Regions from separate parts of the Paenibacillus sp. FSL W8-0187 genome, predicted to be linked through region 2. Evidence: a T-box and tRNA genes for the amino acid it is inferred to sense, from the RefSeq annotation. Region 2 holds a T-box; the other holds one or more tRNA genes.
What was found. A T-box is a leader RNA that pairs with one kind of tRNA and senses whether it is charged. The one in region 2 lies ahead of trpS (tryptophan--tRNA ligase), so its partner is inferred to be a tRNA-Trp.
Positions count from the first base shown of each region.

Region 1 (9,524 bases), 800 kb from region 2:
AGGATGGCCTCATCTCCGCGGATTTATACCTCGCTTTTTTTAAAACATCCTTCAAACGGGCTGTATGTAAATCTTCCGGCTTCCCTGTTCATAAATAAAAGACTCCCGATCCGGGAGTCTTTAAGCCTGATCTCTCAGTGTTTACATGGATATGTCATACCACAAGCAGCATCATGGACTGTTTTGTACCACGCCTAGCATGTTGGATCTGATTATGTCACGCTCGTCGCATAAAAAAAGAGCTGGCCTTCCTTACTCAGCCAGCCCATTTTTATAAGCGTAGATGGCAGCTTGGGTCCGATCCTCTACCCCCAGCTTGCCTAAAATATTCGTTACATGAAATTTCACGGTTTTGATGCCTATAATCAAATCATCAGCAATATCCTGATTCGACTTGCCCTGCGCCACCAGTCGCAGCACTTCCATTTCCCGGTCCGTAAGGTCGTTATGCGCCGGAGCTTCATTTTGCGGATGCCGGAATCGATTCATCATCTTGGAGGCAACCTGCGACTCCAGCACCGACTGCCCGCGTGCGGCTGCACGTATAGCATCAGCTACTTCAGAAGCACGGGATGTCTTCAATAAATAACTGAACGCACCTGCTTCAATAACCGGATACATCTTCTCATCGTCCAGATAGCTGGTCAGTACAATGACCTTAAGATTCGGAAACTGATTCATCAATTGGCGCGTCGTCTCGATTCCATCCATTCCGTCCATCACCAAGTCCATCAGCACCACATCAGGATGATATTCCTGCGCTAAGCGTATCCCTTCCTCGCCGCTGCCCGCTTCACCAACCACCTCGATGCCGTCCTCTGTACCAAGCACAGCCGCTAAACCGATCCGGACCATCTCATGATCATCCACCAGCAGCACCTTAATCGGCGTTTCCATCTACATCCCCCCGTTTACGTTCATCATTTATGAGTGGCACAACGATCTCAATTCGAGTCCCTTTACCCGGTGCTGTTATGAATTGTACCGAGCCCCCGATCTCCGTCACCCGTTCCTGCATCGTCGATAGACCGTAGGAAGTCTGTTTCTTGTCATCCAATTCAAATCCGATCCCATCGTCCCGCAGCATTACCCGAACAGTATTCTGCCTGCGGTGAATTCGGATGTCCATTTTCTCCGCTTTCGAGTGTCTGAGGGTGTTCGACATGGCCTCCTGGATAATACGGAACAGATGATTTTCGATCCCTTTAAGCAAATGTATGTCATCGTCCATCTCAAACGTAATTTCCATAGGTACTTTAATCCGCAATTCCTTGATCAGATCCTTCAGCCCTTGCTCCAGTGCTTTCCCTTCGAGATAAACAGGCCGCAGATGAAGAAGAAGCGCCCTCATCTCGGACTGGGCCACAGCCGACATTTCCTCAATCAGAGCCACCTGGCGCTGCGCTTTGTCAAAATCCTTATCCAATGTCCTACCCACAGCGGTTGCCGTCATCGAGATGGCAAACAGCTGCTGAGAAACCGCATCATGAAGCTCGCGCGCCAGACGCTGCCTCTCTTCCACAATTGCTGTTACCCTGGCCTGCTCGGCAAGCTGGGCATTGTTCGTTGATAACCGCTGCAGAGAAGATACTTGATCCTCCCAGCGTTTGCTGATCTTCACCAGCTGTTCTCCAAGCCGTCCCACTTCGTCTTCGCCGATGTCCGGCATCACGTCCGTAAGGCTGCCTTTTTCCCAGTTCACCAGTGTTTCCCTTACAAGATCAACTCGTCGTTTTACCCGGTATCCCTGGAAGAAGCCATAGATCGCACCCAGCCCGATCGGCAGCAATACCAGAGTGATGCCGGCTTCGATCCGGTTCTTCCACGTCTCAAATGGTTGAAGATAACCATATGTATATAATAAATATAGGACAACGAGCATGACAACCAATCCCAGAAGGGTCCCCTCACGCATACTTCGGGTAATTATATTTGCTTTCTTTTCCGTTTCCACGGGGCAACCCTCCTGAATGGTTTACACAAGACATACGTTTATTATGTCATTTTTATATTCAAATCTCCGCCTAAATAAGAAACAATAAATTTCACTTTATATTCACTGGCCTCGTAATTGGGTGATATATACCGCACGCGGTTTAATATGCCGGTTTCCTTCCGGTCGTCCATATGAATCGAGCCAAACAGGATCGAGGCTTCGATCTCCACCCCATAATAGTCCGGGATCATCAGATCAATATCCCCCAGCATTCCATGGAACATAAGGACCGTTTGGCGTTCCTCTGGAAGCGCCAGGGACAGATCCACATCCGCTTCTCCAAGTACATGCCACACACTCAGACTGCGCATCACCCATGGAGTCAGATCCCAATCAAAGTTAGACATAAAGTTCTGCTTCTGAACGTACTTTGTCGTGGTATGGGCTCGCTTGGACTTGCCATAAAAAATACCTAGCGATATCAAGCTGATGCCGATAATCAACATGAGATGCTCCAGCAGCAGCAGTACGGCACCTACTCCGAGCAGAATGTATCCCTTCTTCAAATAGCCCTGTCTGATCTGAAGGACACCTGCGAACATGAGTAACAGGGCGACAATGGTGAAGAAACCAAACCATCGGCCGAAAAGCATAATAAAACCCAAGCTGATTAAACCAACTGCTATCCAGCGGTTTCTGTCCATGTCGCACCTCCTTGATGACCAAGATATAAGCTCGGAAAAGCCATAGCAGTGAGACGTTCTCCACTGTATGGCTTTGCCTGTACTATACGACAATCTCATTCGTATAGCATATCATATGAACATGGTGTTCGAATACGGTTTAATCTTATTTTGCTGACTTGTTAAGGAATTACTCGGACTTCGAAGAATTCCCCATTTTGTTTTTCAAAGCTTGCAGCTGCTCATCGACTTTCAATTGCTTCTCAGCATCCACTGGGCTTGTGTATACTGCATTGTTAGGACGGTATGGGGCGCGAAGCACATCAGCTTCTGCTTCCAGTTGCATGATTTTTTCCTCCATGCGGTGGAAGCCCATCGAAGCACTGCCGCTTTCGATCGTATGCAGGCTGCTCACTTGAGACATTTGCTTCTTCGCTTTAGCCATTTGAGCGCGAGCTACAAGCTCATTGCGCTTGTTGCGCATTTTGTAGAACTCGTCTTTCATTTCATGCAGCTGAGCTACAAGTTCTTTCGCTTGAGCCTCGGATTGCAGGTGCAATTCCACGTACTCGGTTTCTTTTTGATCGAAATAGATCTTCTCTTCAAGCAGCTTGCGAGCCACTTCTTCTTGACCATTTTTAAGAGCCAATTCAGCTTGAGCTTCACGTTGTGCCGCCATCTTCACAGCCTCATCGACGCGCTGCTTCATACGACGCTCGTTAGCCATTTGCTTCGCTACTGTTACCTCTGCTTCATGAATTTCTGCCTCCATGTCGCGCAGGTACTGGTTCAACATTACGATTGGATCCTCTACTTTATCCAGCAGTTCATTCACCGATGCTTTCGTCATATCCTTAATTCTTTTAAATACTCCCATGTTATTTATCTCCCTTCTCATAGTTCGAAAGTTTTTTCTTCAATTCTTCGATTTCTTTTTGCATTGCTTTTCTCTCAATATCCTTCATCATCGCATCCAGATCGGAATCCGCAGACGCATTGTTTCTTGTGCCATTGGGACGGTCATATTTGGGGCCAAAACTTCCATGCTCATTAGGATAGCCTTGACGTCCATAAGCATCGTTATAGCTGTTGTAGCCTAGTCCCGGGCCCGGATGATCGTTGTAACGGTATCCGCCACCATGTCTTCCCTGTGGACCATACGGATCGTGATAGTACGGCTCCTTAGGTACTACAAGGGATGCAATCAGATAGATCAACAGCGTTGTACCGCCTGTGAAAAAGATACTGACTACAAATATGATTCTAAGTAGGGTAGATTCGACTCCGAAATGATCGGATATACCGCCGATCAACCCTGTGAACATCTTGTCTCGGGTGGAACGGTACAATCTAGTCATGGTTACTCCTTTCCGCTGTTATTCAGCTTTTGCTTCAGGCGGGCAAGTTCTTTTTCCAATACAGTGGAGACTGTTTCACCAGCCTGATCCATGTATTCCTGCCCCATGCGGCGTAAATCGCGAAGACTTCTGGCTTCCAGTTCCCAGTCGCTGATACGGTCTTCGAGACGATTGAACATCTTCGGTACATCAGGACCGCCGCCATAGGAGCCTGTACGTTCATTCATTTTTTGCTGAAGACGAAGGGTTTCCACTCGGGCAACATAATACTGACGTTTGCTGTATACCGTCTGATATTCCATCCGCAGCTCGCCGAGCTGCTCCTCGATTTCTTTTAACGACTCCAGGCTTGAGGACAACAGGCCTTGATACTGTTCAATCTTTTCCTCATAGATCAGCTTCTCCTGCAATGCCAGCTTGGCAAGATGTTCTTCACCGGCCTTCAGTGCAAGCAGTGCCTGCTCTTCGCGTTTATATCGCATGGTTTCTGCTTGATCCACCTGCTGCTTCAGCTGTCTGGAATGTACTTGACATTGCTGCTGCAGCTTCTCAGCCTCAGCAATGTCCTGTCTGGTTGAATGTAGGAACTGGTCGATCAATCGAACCGGATCCTGGCTCTGCTCGAGCTTTTCATTCAATGTTGCTACGGTTATGTCTCTTATCCGCCGGAAAACACTCATATTCGCTTAGCCCTCCTCATCTATCATGATCTGTTGTTTTTGCATGTTATTTAATGTAGTGGTTTTTATCAATAACGGGGTCTACCATTCTTCAATCGGGACACCCCGTAGATGATCAAGATGATTCCAAGGATCGGACCGATCAGCCAAGACAGTTTACCCATCAACCAGATCACACCGATACCGAGAATAACCCATCCCATCAAGGTGTTACCTCTCCGGATCCCGTAGTATCCCAAAGCGACCATCAGGATTGGAATTACAAGACTGAACAACCATCCAAGCAGAGGACCGAATACTCCCAGGAGAACCAAGATCCCTACACCAATCAACAGGATACTCATTCCATTTCCTTTTGAATTTCTCATTTATACACCGCCTTTCTGTTGTTTGATCGTTGTTTCATTTGTTCAACCTTATGACTCTATTCTAGGTAATTTCGAGTTTCACTAAAACGGCCTGGGGACGGTTTTTGCACCTAGACCTAAGGCGGGGCCTCCTATAGACCTGCGTCCAACCCTGCACTGGATCAATGATTCGATAAGCTGACCTGTGTAGATGAATCCTCCGGTATCCTTGCTTTTGTTTTACCTAATAAAGAGACGTGCTTTCTAATGTTAGTTTAGTTTGATGAGTATAGCTTCAGCTCTAAGGTGATAGTAGTAAAGCCCGTGGAACGGTAGGTTAAGGTAGCGGTAGGATGAAGCATGGGGCCGAATATGAAAATCATGAAGAAGGATACCATAGTAAAGGAAGTGGGATTGATCTAAGGAGGTTGCATCTCAGAAGTTTGCATAGGATTAAGGTGTATTGCTTGCGAGTTATAAAATGAAGTGACATAACACTTAAGCTCATCAAGATTAGCCTTTTATCATGAAGAGTAACGGATCTTCAGCTTAGCTGCTACCGAGAAACGAATATCGATGTAAATGCAACGAAAAAAGGAATGCAGACGTTTATAGTCTACATTCCTTTTGGATGATGCCGGTGAAGGGACTCGAACCCCCACGGTTTCCCTCACGATTTTGAGTCGCGCGCGTCTGCCAATTCCGCCACACCGGCTTACTTTATGGCGTGCCCTAAGAGATTCGAACTCCTGACCTTTTGATTCGTAGTCAAACGCTCTATCCAGCTGAGCTAAGGGCACATAGTTTTGTTATGGAGGCGCCACCCAGATTCGAACTGGGGATAAAGCTTTTGCAGAGCTGTGCCTTACCACTTGGCTATGGCGCCAGAAATAAAAATGGAGCGGACGACGGGAATCGAACCCGCGACCCTCGCCTTGGCAAGGCGATGCTCTACCGCTGAGCCACGTCCGCAAACATAAAAATCAATGGCTGGGGATATAGGATTCGAACCTATGCATGACGGAGTCAAAGTCCGTTGCCTTACCGCTTGGCTAATCCCCAACATTTTTAAAAAAACTATGGGGCGACCGATGGGTCTCGAACCCACGAATGCCGGAACCACAATCCGGTGCGTTAACCCCTTCGCCACGATCGCCATAATGTAATAGTTTTTTTAGAGAATAATCATAATGAAATAATGGGCGACCGATGGGTCTCGAACCCACGAATGCCGGAACCACAATCCGGTGCGTTAACCCCTTCGCCACGATCGCCAAGTTCATTATAAATATTCAATGGCAGGGGCAGCAGGAATTGAACCCACACCAACGGTTTTGGAGACCGTTGTTCTACCTTTAAACTATGCCCCTAAAAACTGGTGGAGGATGATGGATTCGAACCACCGAACTCGAAGAGAGCAGATTTACAGTCTGCCGTGTTTAGCCACTTCACTAATCCTCCAGAATGGTGCCGGCGAGAGGACTTGAACCCCCAACCTACTGATTACAAGTCAGTTGCTCTACCAATTGAGCTACACCGGCATATAAAGTTATAAAACGTACATGGTGGCTCGGGACGGAATCGAACCGCCGACACGAGGATTTTCAGTCCTCTGCTCTACCGACTGAGCTACCGAGCCTTAAAGCTCTTCGCGAACTTTGACGGAACCCAATATCGGATACTCATCTCATCCCAAAGTTATAAATAATGGCGGAACTGACGGGATTCGAACCCGCGATCTCCTGCGTGACAGGCAGGCATGTTAGGCCTCTACACCACAGTTCCATGAGGCATTATCGCTATCGCGATATAAATTGGTTGCGGGGGCAGGATTTGAACCTACGACCTTCGGGTTATGAGCCCGACGAGCTACCGAACTGCTCCACCCCGCGTCATTAAAAGGGTTGCTTGTATGGGGTCCCCGAATAGTAATCGGAATTACTTGCGAAGCATGAGCTTCACTTTTTGGGGATAAATCATGGTGGAGGCTGAGGGGATCGAACCCCCGACCCTCTGCTTGTAAGGCAGATGCTCTCCCAGCTGAGCTAAGCCTCCGTAACAAAGCGACTTTAATCATACCAAAATCTGATATAAGAAGCAAGTGTTTTTCAAAAGAAAGTGGTGACCCGTAGGGGATACTCTCACTTCGTTCTAGACTGCGAAGCCTATACTACCGAAGTTAAGCTCCGACGAACCGACGGGATTCTCATCCCCTGATGCAATAAAGAAAGTGGTGACCCGTAGGGGATTCGAACCCCTGTTACCTCCGTGAAAGGGAGGTGTCTTAACCCCTTGACCAACGGGCCTTGCTTGAAATAATAGTGGCGGAGAGAGAGGGATTCGAACCCTCGAGACGCTTTTGGCGCCTACACGATTTCCAATCGTGCTCCTTCGGCCAACTCGGACACCTCTCCATAAATGGCTCCCCGAACAGGACTCGAACCTGTGACAACTCGATTAACAGTCGAGTGCTCTACCAACTGAGCTATCAGGGAACAATATTTAATTCAAGTGATTGATCACCTGAAAACTAGATACGAAACGAATTTGCAGCACATTGAAATAGTTTTTGGATAAGCCCTCGACCGATTAGTATTGGTCAGCTCCATGCATTGCTGCACTTCCACCTCCAACCTATCTACCTCGTGGTCTTCAAGGGGTCTTACGAATTGGGAAATCTCATCTTGAGGGGGGCTTCACGCTTAGATGCTTTCAGCGCTTATCCCTTCCGTACGTAGCTACCCAGCCATGCTCCTGGCGGAACAACTGGTGCACCAGCGGTACGTCCATCCCGGTCCTCTCGTACTAAGGACAGCTCCTCTCAAATTTCCTACGCCCACGACAGATAGGGACCGAACTGTCTCACGACGTTCTGAACCCAGCTCGCGTACCGCTTTAATGGGCGAACAGCCCAACCCTTGGGACCTACTTCAGCCCCAGGATGCGATGAGCCGACATCGAGGTGCCAAACCTCCCCGTCGATGTGGACTCTTGGGGGAGATAAGCCTGTTATCCCCAGGGTAGCTTTTATCCGTTGAGCGATGGCCCTTCCATGCGGTACCACCGGATCACTAAGCCCGACTTTCGTCCCTGCTCGACTTGTAGGTCTCGCAGTCAAGCTCCCTTATGCCTTTGCACTCTTCGAATGATTTCCAACCATTCTGAGGGAACCTTGGGGCGCCTCCGTTACTCTTTAGGAGGCGACCGCCCCAGTCAAACTGCCCGCCTGACACTGTCCCCGTACCGGATTACGGTACCAGGTTAGAACCTAGATACGATCAGGGTGGTATCCCAACGTCGCCTCCACACAAGCTGGCGCTCATGCTTCAAAGGCTCCCACCTATCCTGTACAGATCGTACCCAAATCCAATATCAAGCTGCAGTAAAGCTCCATGGGGTCTTTCCGTCTTGTCGCGGGTAACCTGCATCTTCACAGGTATTAAAATTTCACCGGATCTCTCGTTGAGACAGCGCCCAAGTCGTTACGCCATTCGTGCGGGTCAGAATTTACCTGACAAGGAATTTCGCTACCTTAGGACCGTTATAGTTACGGCCGCCGTTTACTGGGGCTTCGGTTCACAGCTTCGGGATTACTCCCTAACCGCTCCCCTTAACCTTCCAGCACCGGGCAGGCGTCAGCCCGTATACTTCGCCTTACGGCTTCGCACAGACCTGTGTTTTTGCTAAACAGTCGCTTGGGCCTTTTCACTGCGGCCCCCTCGGGCTATTCACCCTACCGAGGCACCCCTTCTCCCGAAGTTACGGGGTCATTTTGCCGAGTTCCTTAACGAGAGTTCTTCCGCGCGCCTTAGAATTCTCTTCTCGCCTACCTGTGTCGGTTTGCGGTACGGGCACCTTCACCTGACTAGAGGCTTTTCTTGGCAGTGTGAGATCATGACCTTCGCTACTATAATTTTCACTCCCCATCACAGCCCAGCCTTACGATGTGCGGATTTGCCTACACATCAGCCTCACTGCTTGGACGGACATCCATCAGTCCGCGTCACTACCCTCCTGCGTCACCCCATCGTTCATAACGGTTTACGGTGGTACAGGAATTTCAACCTGTTGTCCTTCGATTACGCCTTTCGGCCTCACCTTAGGTCCCGACTTACCCTGAGCGGACGAGCCTTCCTCAGGAAACCTTGGGCTTTCGGCGGATCAGATTCTCACTGATCTTTTCGTTACTCATACCGGCATTCTCACTTGTATGCTGTCCAGCGCTCCTTACGGTACACCTTCAACCTACATACAACGCTCCCCTACCCCTGAATCGACTTCACTCCGCCTTCGAAGTGTGTTTATCCCCTGAGAGCATTTGGTCATCCTTGATTTCATCTCAAGCCTGACAAAAATGTTCATCTCAGTGTTCACTACCTCAAAGAAGCAGTGAAGTCGATTCAAGCCATAGCTTCGGTGGTGTGTTTAGCCCCGTTACATTTTCGGCGCAGAGTCACTCGACCAGTGAGCTATTACGCACTCTTTAAATGGTGGCTGCTTCTAAGCCAACATCCTGGTTG
Region 1 is NZ_CP150206.1:6,339,661-6,349,184, forward strand. It holds gene MKY48_RS28820 (response regulator transcription factor) at 253-897, opposite strand; gene MKY48_RS28825 (sensor histidine kinase) at 881-1,954, opposite strand; gene liaF (cell wall-active antibiotics response protein LiaF) at 1,996-2,640, opposite strand; gene MKY48_RS28835 (PspA/IM30 family protein) at 2,810-3,496, opposite strand; gene MKY48_RS28840 (PspC domain-containing protein) at 3,498-3,977, opposite strand; gene MKY48_RS28845 (PspA/IM30 family protein) at 3,980-4,657, opposite strand; gene MKY48_RS28850 (hypothetical protein) at 4,726-5,025, opposite strand; tRNA gene MKY48_RS28855 (tRNA-Leu) at 5,640-5,719, opposite strand; tRNA gene MKY48_RS28860 (tRNA-Arg) at 5,728-5,804, opposite strand; tRNA gene MKY48_RS28865 (tRNA-Cys) at 5,817-5,890, opposite strand; tRNA gene MKY48_RS28870 (tRNA-Gly) at 5,902-5,976, opposite strand; tRNA gene MKY48_RS28875 (tRNA-Gln) at 5,992-6,066, opposite strand; tRNA gene MKY48_RS28880 (tRNA-His) at 6,085-6,160, opposite strand; tRNA gene MKY48_RS28885 (tRNA-His) at 6,206-6,278, opposite strand; tRNA gene MKY48_RS28890 (tRNA-Trp) at 6,301-6,374, opposite strand; tRNA gene MKY48_RS28895 (tRNA-Tyr) at 6,381-6,465, opposite strand; tRNA gene MKY48_RS28900 (tRNA-Thr) at 6,470-6,545, opposite strand; tRNA gene MKY48_RS28905 (tRNA-Phe) at 6,568-6,643, opposite strand; tRNA gene MKY48_RS28910 (tRNA-Asp) at 6,713-6,789, opposite strand; tRNA gene MKY48_RS28915 (tRNA-Met) at 6,820-6,896, opposite strand; tRNA gene MKY48_RS28920 (tRNA-Val) at 6,984-7,059, opposite strand; tRNA gene MKY48_RS28925 (tRNA-Glu) at 7,236-7,310, opposite strand; tRNA gene MKY48_RS28930 (tRNA-Ser) at 7,327-7,418, opposite strand; tRNA gene MKY48_RS28935 (tRNA-Asn) at 7,424-7,499, opposite strand; rRNA gene MKY48_RS28940 (23S ribosomal RNA) at 7,574-9,524, opposite strand, start outside.
Region 1: it has a tRNA-Trp gene. The T-box ahead of trpS (tryptophan--tRNA ligase) is inferred to sense a tRNA for this amino acid. The anticodon was not compared.

Region 2 (9,524 bases):
GTACCCTTTTGATAAGAAGAAAGAGGATGACATCTCCGCGTTCAGCAATAACGCCAGAAGAGGGGGGGTGAAGATGTGAAGGAATCGGCGTTAAATTTGAATTTTACGATTGGCGAAGTGTCCAAAATTCTGGATATCCCGATCGATACCTTGCGTTATTACGATAAGATCGGACTGCTTCATTCCCGCAATCGGGACGCGAACAAGTACCGCTATTATGATCTTGAGCAGTTCGATTCACTCATCACGATTCGAATGCTGCGGGCCATGGATGTGTCGATCGAGCGAATCCAAGCACTGCTTCGGGACAACAGCCTAGACGCTATTCGCATGCTGCTCTCTGACAAGCGGCAAGACATTGACCGCCAGCGGACTTATTTGAAACATTTGTCTCACAAGCTGGACGTGTTGGATGTTCAGCTTCAACGGTTCGATAACACGGAGGTCATTGAGCTTGTACTAAGCCACCCGAGCTGGGTGCTGCTTACCGATTCCATCATGGAGAGCGGTGATCATGGACTCGGGACCAAAGTGCAGCAACAGGTACGAAGAATCAATGCCAGGGAATGGCTTGCATTCTGCCATACCATATCGATTGTGTCGCAAGAAAACCTTATTGCAGGCCGTTATCACAATTACCTGTACAATGGCATTCTGTCCACCTTCCCGATGGAGGGTGACTCTTCCGTCTTTCAGAAACTTGAGCCTCGCTACTGTGCCAGAAAATGCGTGGTGATCGGCAGGGACAACTATGCCAAGATGGACGATCACTACGATCAGATGAAAGCTTTCATTCGCAATCGCGGACTAAAGATCGCGGGTCATTCTCTCGAAGTCAATCTCTATAACCAGTACGACAATCATTACATTGAAATTTACATTCCGGTAGAAGAACGATAGGGGGAAGCGGACATGAAAAAATTAGTGATCGACGGACAACGATTCTTGAATGAAGACGGCGCTCAAGTGATCCTGAACGGCATCAATCTCGTATGCAAGGACAAGGCAAAAGGATATGTTGAGCCCTGTGATGCAGCTCTGTTCGCCTGGTTCCGCGAACAAGGATTTAACGTTGTCCGTCTAGGTTTAATATGGGATGGCGTCGAGCCGGAGCCTGGGGTCTACGACGATGCGTATCTGAGCAGAATCAAGCAGCAAGTTGTATGGGCTGAGCAGAATGATCTCTATGTTTTTTTGGATATGCATCAGGATTTGTACAGCTTGCTCTACGGCGACGGGGCTCCCGCATGGGCCACCATCTCCGATGATCTTCCTCATGTTACCGGACATATTTGGAGTGACGCCTACCTGGAAAGTCCGGCTGTGAACCGCGCTCTGGATCACTTCTGGCGGAATACGTCCGCTTCCGACGGGATCGGCCTGCAGGATCACTATGCAGCGATGTGGAAGCATGCGGCACAGTTTATGGCTGATTGTCCGAATATCATCGGTTATGACATGATGAACGAGCCGTACCCCGGAACAAGCGGACAGGAGGTGCTTGGCACCATCATTGCCGCATATGCGGGGCATGTGATGGGAATAGCCGACCCGAACATGGAACAGCTTGCCGGACTCTGGTTTGACGAGGAAAAGAGGCTAGAGGTTCTTGCCGGGATGGCGGAGATGGATACGTACCGCATACTCGTCGACAGCGCCAGAGAAGTCTCGCAAATCTTCGAACGGGAAGTTCTCGCGCCCTTTTTCAACAAGACAGCGGCAGCCATTCGCTCCGTTTCCCCGGACGGATTTTTGATGCTGGAAACGAGCTATTTCTCGAACTTGGGGATCGAGTCCGGCTTGCAGCTAGTGCAGGATCCAGCTGGTCAAACCTTACACCATCAGGTGTTTGCACCGCACGGCTATGATCTGGTGGTCGATACGGAGCATTATGACATTTACAATCAGGATCGCGTCCAGCTGATTTTTGCTACCCATCGCAAGGTGCAGGAACGATTGAACGTGCCGGTCCTGGTCGGGGAATGGGGGGCCTTCTCCCAACATCCGGCAACCTTTCAGCTTTCCAAGCAGATCATTGCGATATTTGAGCGGTATCTTTGGAGCAATACATACTGGTGTTGGTGTGACGGCTTCAAGGAAGCACCATATGTCAAAGCGTTGAATCGCGCGTATCCGCAAGCGACAGCCGGCGTGCTCTCAGCATACCGTTATGATCATGATAACGGCAGTTTAAGTATAGATTTCGTTTCATCCGTTGGAGAGACGTTGATTTACCATCCCCATCTGGAATCGATATCAAGGAGCGACGTGGCGGTTGCCGGTACGGACGCCTATCAACTCGAGCTGCGCCCTTTCCTGGATTCGAAGAGTGGCATCTTGGCGATCACTGTTCCTGATCAAGGGAACAAGATTACGGTTACGATAGGGAGATGATGTCAAGGGGGCTGGAACGACATAGCAGGCATTTCAATAAATAAGGCGAGAATAAGAAGAACCATGGGGTTAAAGCGAGGCGGGACAGACTAAAGCGGCGTAGATACTTGTGTACAATGTAAAAAGGCATGCCAACAAAATAAGCAGGGCGTCCCTTGTTCTGATTCCCGATAAGGAAACAGTCATCAAGGGGACGCCCTCTCGGTTCTTTCAGAACGTGACCAATCCCATCGCTTTCTTGGCGGCAAGCAGTGTTGGGCCTGCGGTTTCGGAAGCCCGCTTCGCTCCGTCCATCAAAATGCGATCAAGCTCGGAGGAATTCACGATTTGATGGAACTTCTCCTGGATCGGCTGAAGTTTTTCGATGACCACCTCGGCCAATTCTTTCTTGAACGTGCCGTATCCTTGGCCCTCATACCGTTTCTCGATGACGGAGATGGCCTCCTCGGAGAATACGGAATAAATCTCGATCAGATTGCTGACCGCCGGTTTCTGCTCCCAGTCATGCCGGACCTGGCCATCGGAGTCGGTAACGGCTTTGGAGAATTTCTTGCGGATATCCTCCGGCGTATCCATCATGTGGACGCAGCTATTTTTATTCGGATTGCTCTTGCTCATCTTTTTGGACGGATCGTCAAGGCCCATGACACGGGAGCCAATATCCTGAATGATCGGCTCAGGCACCGTAAACGTGCGGCCGTACCGGTTATTGAAGCGCTCGGCCAGATCGCGTGTCAATTCAAGATGCTGCTTCTGGTCGTCACCGACAGGCACATGCGTTGCCTGGTAGAGCAGCACATCGGCAGCCATCAGGACCGGATACGTAAACAACGCGGAGCTTACGGTATCTTTTCCGTCCGATTTCTCCTTGAATTGGGTCATCCGCTTTAATTCCCCGAAATGCGCCTGCGTCTCCAACAACCACCCGAGCTCCACATGCGCAGGGACCTGGGATTGCAGAAAGATCGTCGCTTTATCGGGGTCAATGCCCGACGCAATGTACAGCGCGGCAATGTCCCGCGTGCGCTGGTGCAGCTCCATGGGATCCTGATAGACCGTGATCGCATGCAGATCCGGCACGAAGAAATAGGACTCATACTCATGCTGCAGCTTCAGATACTGACGGAGAGCACCCCCGTATCCGCCAATATTCAAATCTCCACTCGGCTTAATTCCTGACAATAATCGTTTCATAACACACCTCCTGATTGTTTGCGAACAACACAAAAACACCTCATCCCTCCATGGGACGAAGTGTAACTTTCGCGGTACCACCCAAATTCGACTGTACGGTCGCTCTTAAGCATGACGTGGAAATGGGGAAAATGCACCATTATTCCTGTCATATCTCCCAAAATAACGGTGGAGAGCCGTCAAGGCCTACTGCTCCGGCACAGATCGGAGGTTCGGGTTGAAGCGAGAAGATCCATTCACTTATTTCGGGGTACCGGGCCTCGCACCATTCGCCGGTTCGCTTGGACCTCGAGAGATAAGCTACTATTTCTTCTCATAGCCGTGTGGTATGTTGTTCTTAAGTTCATCTGCGCAGCTCTTTTCGAATCTGAAGAGAGAACAAGATGAGTTGAAGAGTATCATTACATAGGTGTTAAGTGAATGTCAAGAGGGATTATCGTCGGATAAACGGCCACCACGCGGCGTTGGGGAAGGCAATGAAGAGCTTCCACGATCAGTTTTTCTTCATACAAGAACTGAAAATATTTTAATGTGAGGTAACCTTTTTTATACGAATCGGCACTTAAGTGTTAGAGACACCGGGAAGGGAGGTTTAAGTGAACGTGTTCCAGTGGATTGAGGCAGCCCGGCGGGGCAGTGCGGAGGCCCAGGAAAGCTTGGTTCAGCATTTTACCGGCATGGCGCTGGCCGTGGCCTACGATAAATTGCAGGATCAACATTTAGCGGAAGATGCCGTGCAGGAGGCATTTACGGAGGCCTTTGCGAATCTGCATAAGCTGCAGGATCCCCGGCGTTTTCCCGGATGGTTCAAAGTGATCGTTGAGCGGCAGTGTTACAGGGACGTGCGCCGCAAGCAATTTCAGACGTTACCGCTGCATGAGATGGAATTGCCGGTGGGAGATCAGCGAAGCTTGGAGTCGGTTGTGGAAAAGAGAGAGCTGATCGGTCAGCTGCATGCCACGATCGCAGATTTGCCACCCGGCATGCGGATTGCGGTCCAGCTCTATTATTTTCAAGGCTACAGCCTGCGGGAGATCTCGCAATATTTGGATATATCCCTGCCGGCTTTGAAGAAGCGACTCTTTGATGCCCGGCGGAAGCTGAAGAACACGCTGCACGTAGCCGACTTTGTATCGGTGTTCACCGATCTGTATGAGGGAGGAAGACGTATGCTGCATATCGTTAATGGGGATTCGGTAGGAGATAAGCTGAAGCAAGGGAACATTCAAGGGGACATTCTGGTGTGGCGAGAGCTTTATTCTTTTGGTCCGGTCTTCACGAAGATGGACGTGCCGGATCATCGGAGAACAAGAGCTCAGTATCTGGAGCAAACGCTGGGGATTCCGCAGAAGGAATATATCGGGACCTGCGAGGCGCAGGAGAGGAAGCTTCAGGATTTTCAGCAATATGATGAAATCGTGCTCTGGTTTGAGCATGATCTGTTTGACCAGACGATGCTGTCTTATTTGCTGCATTGGTTTAAGGAGCAGTCACTGGGAAATACGAAGCTGAGTCTGCTGTGCATTGGCGCATACCCGGGCATCGAGCTTTTTCGTGGGTTGGGGCAGCTCAGCACGGAGCAGCTCGAGACTTTATCGGGCACATGGCACACGATTGGAGAACAAGAGCTCATGCTGGGCAGTATGTTGTGGGAAGCCTATACTTCGGATCTGCCGGAGAAACATCAGCGCATGTTGGAGGTTGATTCCTCGGCACTGCCTTTTGCTAGGGCTGCATTCGCAGCCCATCTGGCACGGCTGCCCTCCGTGAACAATGGACTTGGGATCATTGAGCAGACCACGTTAGAGGCTGTAGCGGGCGGAATCCATAAGCCTCATGAGTTATTCCGAAAGGTAGGTGACCAGCTCCATTCACTGGGAATGGGAGATCTGGAGTTCTGGTATTACCTGGCGAAGCTGACAGAGGGACCGGATTCCTTGCTCGTAATCGATGGTACAGCACCTTTTCCCGACTTCAAACTAGCTGTACCCCATTTCCAAGATCGGGTGTTGCAAGTGACGAGTCTGGGGCGGGAGGTATTAGCCGGGAAGTCCGACTATGCCCCCTACACAGGAACGACCGATAAATGGGTAGGAGGTCTGCTTGTGCGGGGTAAGGCTCCGTCATGGCGCTGGAACCCGGAGCGGAAGTCGATTGTGCGGATGGGCGAATCTGATTAACAACAGGTACAGGAAAAAGCGATCTTGAGTAGATTGGCGGATCCGATTACCAGCAGAATATAGCATAAGAGCTATCCTTGCTTGGCGTTAATGCCAAGCAAGGATAGCTCTTTTTAAGATATCAGAAAGTATAAACTTCGGAGGGGTCTGCTGCCTGATATCGCAAGAAAAACTACCGCTAAACGCGGTCTGTCTTCTTTGAGAGTGCGTCGATAGACGTTGTTATTATAGTTACAGATGTGAACCGCCGGTTGCGTCAACCATTTGTCCTGTTACCCAGCGTCCGTCGCTGGATGCGAGAAACGCGACGACATCTGCAATATCGGACGGCTGGCCGATTCGGCCAAGCGCGGACATCTCCGCGGCATGCAACTGCCCTTCCGGTGTATGCAGCCATGCAGCATTCACATCCGTATCCACGATACCTGGTAGAACCGCATTCACCGTGATCCCACGTGGACCCAGCAGCTTCGCGAGATGCAAGGTGAACGTATTGATGGCTCCCTTGGTTATGTTGTAAGCCATAATATGCGGATAGGCGATACGCGTAACACCGGAGGAGATGTTGACGATGCGTCCGCCGTCACGAAGGAGCGGCAACGCCTGTTGGACCAGGAAGAACGGTGCTTTTACATTGACGGCAAGCAGCTCATCGAAGCTTTCCTCGGTCGTCTCTTCAAAGGTGTTGGAGGTTCCGATGCCTGCGTTATTCACCAGAATATCGAAACGGTTGTCCCCCGTTACGCGAAGAAGTTCCTCCTCCAGCGAATGAATGAGTCCTTTTGCTCCGTCTACCGATTCCAGTTTGGCGCCTAGGGCGATAGCTCGCCCACCCTGATCTTGTATGGTCTGGACAACCTGATCCGCAGCATCCCGGCGGGTTCCGTAATGCACAACGACCAGAGCCCCTTCTTCTGCCAGCCGAAGCCCAATTCCTTTGCCGATTCCCCGGCTTCCGCCTGTAACTAATGCAATTTTGCCTTCCAATCGTTTCATAAACCCCCACTCCTCTTGTTCGATTTAACGTTACTGTACACTCTCCTGTTAAGGGGAGAGTCAAGAGGGTGATTTAGAATTTTTCTAGAGTTTTTTCATGAACATAAAAGTCATGCCAGATTACTGCTGCTGTAAGTACGGATGGAGGCTGGGTCGAGGTTCGTTTTCGGTAGCCTATCACGGCAAGGAAGGGTTACTCCGCGTTACCTTGTAAGGGGATAAGCAATTCCACAGGGCGCTTCTTGCCGTAGATATCTTTATCCGAGGTGAGATAAATTTCGCGGATCGGCTCCCGGTCCGATTGAACGAGGCCTTGGGACGAAATCCATGCCTTGAGCTCGGGTACGGCGGGACAGCTATAGCCGTACGGATCACAACGATGGACAAGAGATGCGGCAGATTGCAGCTCTGGTAGGAAGTCTACACGCACCCGACCATTAGCAGGTATGTCCCTAGTTATGGGGACTGCGACTTCGATGTCGGCAACGTCGGCAATCCCGCTGCCGTCATCATGCCAAAGGATGATGAGTTGACTGACCTCGGGTTCTCCATAAGAGGTCGCGTATGTCGTAATCTCATCAAGCAAGAGACATAGCTGGCTGCGGGGGACTTGGTCGCGAATGGAAGCGGCGAGCTGGGATGGGACTTCCCGGATACGGATGAGGCCTGCCGGATCACCGGCTTCGGATGGTTCCAGGCGCGACATCCTGCTGTTCACCTCATCCAGCTGCAGCTGGAGGGTCTGCATCGCATGCTGAAGCTCCGTCATTTTATCCACAAGTTTGTTCTTTACGACATCGGTTCCTATATCCTCTTCAAAAAAAGGCTTGAGCTGTTCCAAGGTAAACCCCTGTTCCTTGTAAGCGGCAATCCGCTTTACGGTCAGAAGCTGCTCCTCGGAATAGTAACGGTATCCGCTTTGTTCATCAACATGGGCCGGCTTCAATAGGCCCAGCTCATCATAATATCGCAATGTCTTGATGGAAATGCCGCTGACCTTGGCAAAAGCGCTGATCTTCATCATGCCGATGGCAACCTCCTTTACGATTCGGTCTGCGTGGATAACGATATCATATCTCGCGCTCCTGCGTACGTAAAGAACTTAGCTCGCCGGTTCTGAAGGAACAACTCGGTCCCAAGACCGAGTCGGTTTTCATCCTGGAGTGGGAATTCAAAAACGGCCGGATTATCATACAATGGGTTCAAAGAAGATTCAGCGATCCCGCTTAAGAGCAAGAAAGGAATGGAGATGAGGCTGATGAACGGAACGTACGAGGATCGCCAGGCGATCCAAACGTTATTCGATTCGCTGTCCAAGGCGTGGGGAGAAGGGAATGGCCGGGCTTATGCGGAATGCTTTACGGATGATGCGGATTACGTCACGTTTAGCGGACAGCACTTGAAGGGCCGCCAAGAGATCGATGAGGTCCATCAGGAGCTGTGGAACGGGGTTCTGCGAGATTCCAAGCTGGTGGCGGGAGCCACCCCAACGGAACTGCGTTTCCTGACCCCGGAGCTTGCGATAGCCCACGCAACAGGAGCGGTACAGCTAAGATTTCATAAGAAGCCGCCCACCAGCCGATTCTCGATTAATACCAACGTGCTCATCAAACAGAACGGGGAATGGAAGATATCCGCATTTCACAACTGCCGGATTCAGAAGCCAGGCTGGATTCAGCGGTTGATGATGCGTTCGAAATCAAAATCCAGCTGACGTAGGAAGCGGAGGAAATGCTTTGAAGAAGGGTACACAGATTGGAAGAGGCAGGAGCGCAGAGGTGTATGAATGGGGAGAGTCTCAGGCTTTAAAGCTGTATTATGAAGGGTACCCCCCGGAATGGGTGACATATGAGGCGGAGATGGGCCGCATCGTTGCGGAAGCGGGCGTGCCTGCCCCTGCCGTCTTTGACATGGTGGATATCGAGGGACGAACGGGGCTGGTGTATGAACGGGTGACAGGACCGTCGATGCTGCATCAGGTTCAATCGTCACCGCGCAAGCTCATGAAGTGCGCCCGTGAGATGGCACGGCTCCAACATGCGATGCATGGCTGCACGACAACCTTGCTGCCGCCGCAAAAAGAAAGGCTGGAGCATGCAATTCTAGATGCAAGCGGCATCCTGCAGGGAAAGGCGCAGGCCATATGCAAGGTACTGGACTCTTTTCCTGAGGGGGACTCCATCTGTCATGGCGACTTCCACCCGGACAATGTGATCGTGGCGGAGAGCGGATACCGGGCGATCGATTGGAATAACGCCACGATTGGTGACCCTCTATGCGACATTGCCAGGACATCCCTGATGTTTCAATCTCCTTTTCATCCCCTCGAACAGTCGAGCCTTATGGTGATTCCGCTTCGGATGGCCCGAATGCTGTGGAATAAAATATACCTGAATGAATATCGTCGATTATCTCATGCAAAGATGGAGGAGATCGACCGCTGGATGCTGCCGGTAGCGGCAGCCAGGCTGAGAGAGGATGTCCCTGGAGAAAGAGCATGGCTGCTGGGTCTAATTGATGATCGGCTGCGTGTTTATGCTTAATGGAGATTAGGCTTTTATGAACCCGCCAGGCTCCTCGGAATAGGGAAAGTGGGCCCATTTCGGGGAGCCTTTTTCGGAATTTATACGCCTGTCTTGGCATGATAGACCGAGGATGAGTTTCCCGTCTGGTAATACGGGTAGCTCATATCCGATTTCACCCGTTCCGCGGTGGCTGCATCGGTTAACCTCTCCAGCACGTACAGGCCAAGATCGATGG
Region 2 is NZ_CP150206.1:7,135,295-7,144,818, reverse strand. It holds gene MKY48_RS32355 (MFS transporter) at 1-79, shown strand, start outside; gene MKY48_RS32350 (MerR family transcriptional regulator) at 76-900, shown strand; gene MKY48_RS32345 (cellulase family glycosylhydrolase) at 913-2,394, shown strand; gene trpS (tryptophan--tRNA ligase) at 2,605-3,588, opposite strand; T-box leader at 3,637-3,914, opposite strand; gene MKY48_RS32335 (sigma-70 family RNA polymerase sigma factor) at 4,191-5,768, shown strand; gene MKY48_RS32330 (SDR family oxidoreductase) at 6,000-6,764, opposite strand; gene MKY48_RS32325 (MerR family transcriptional regulator) at 6,958-7,788, opposite strand; gene MKY48_RS32320 (SgcJ/EcaC family oxidoreductase) at 8,023-8,478, shown strand; gene MKY48_RS32315 (aminoglycoside phosphotransferase family protein) at 8,501-9,307, shown strand; gene MKY48_RS32310 (DJ-1/PfpI family protein) at 9,388-9,524, opposite strand, start outside.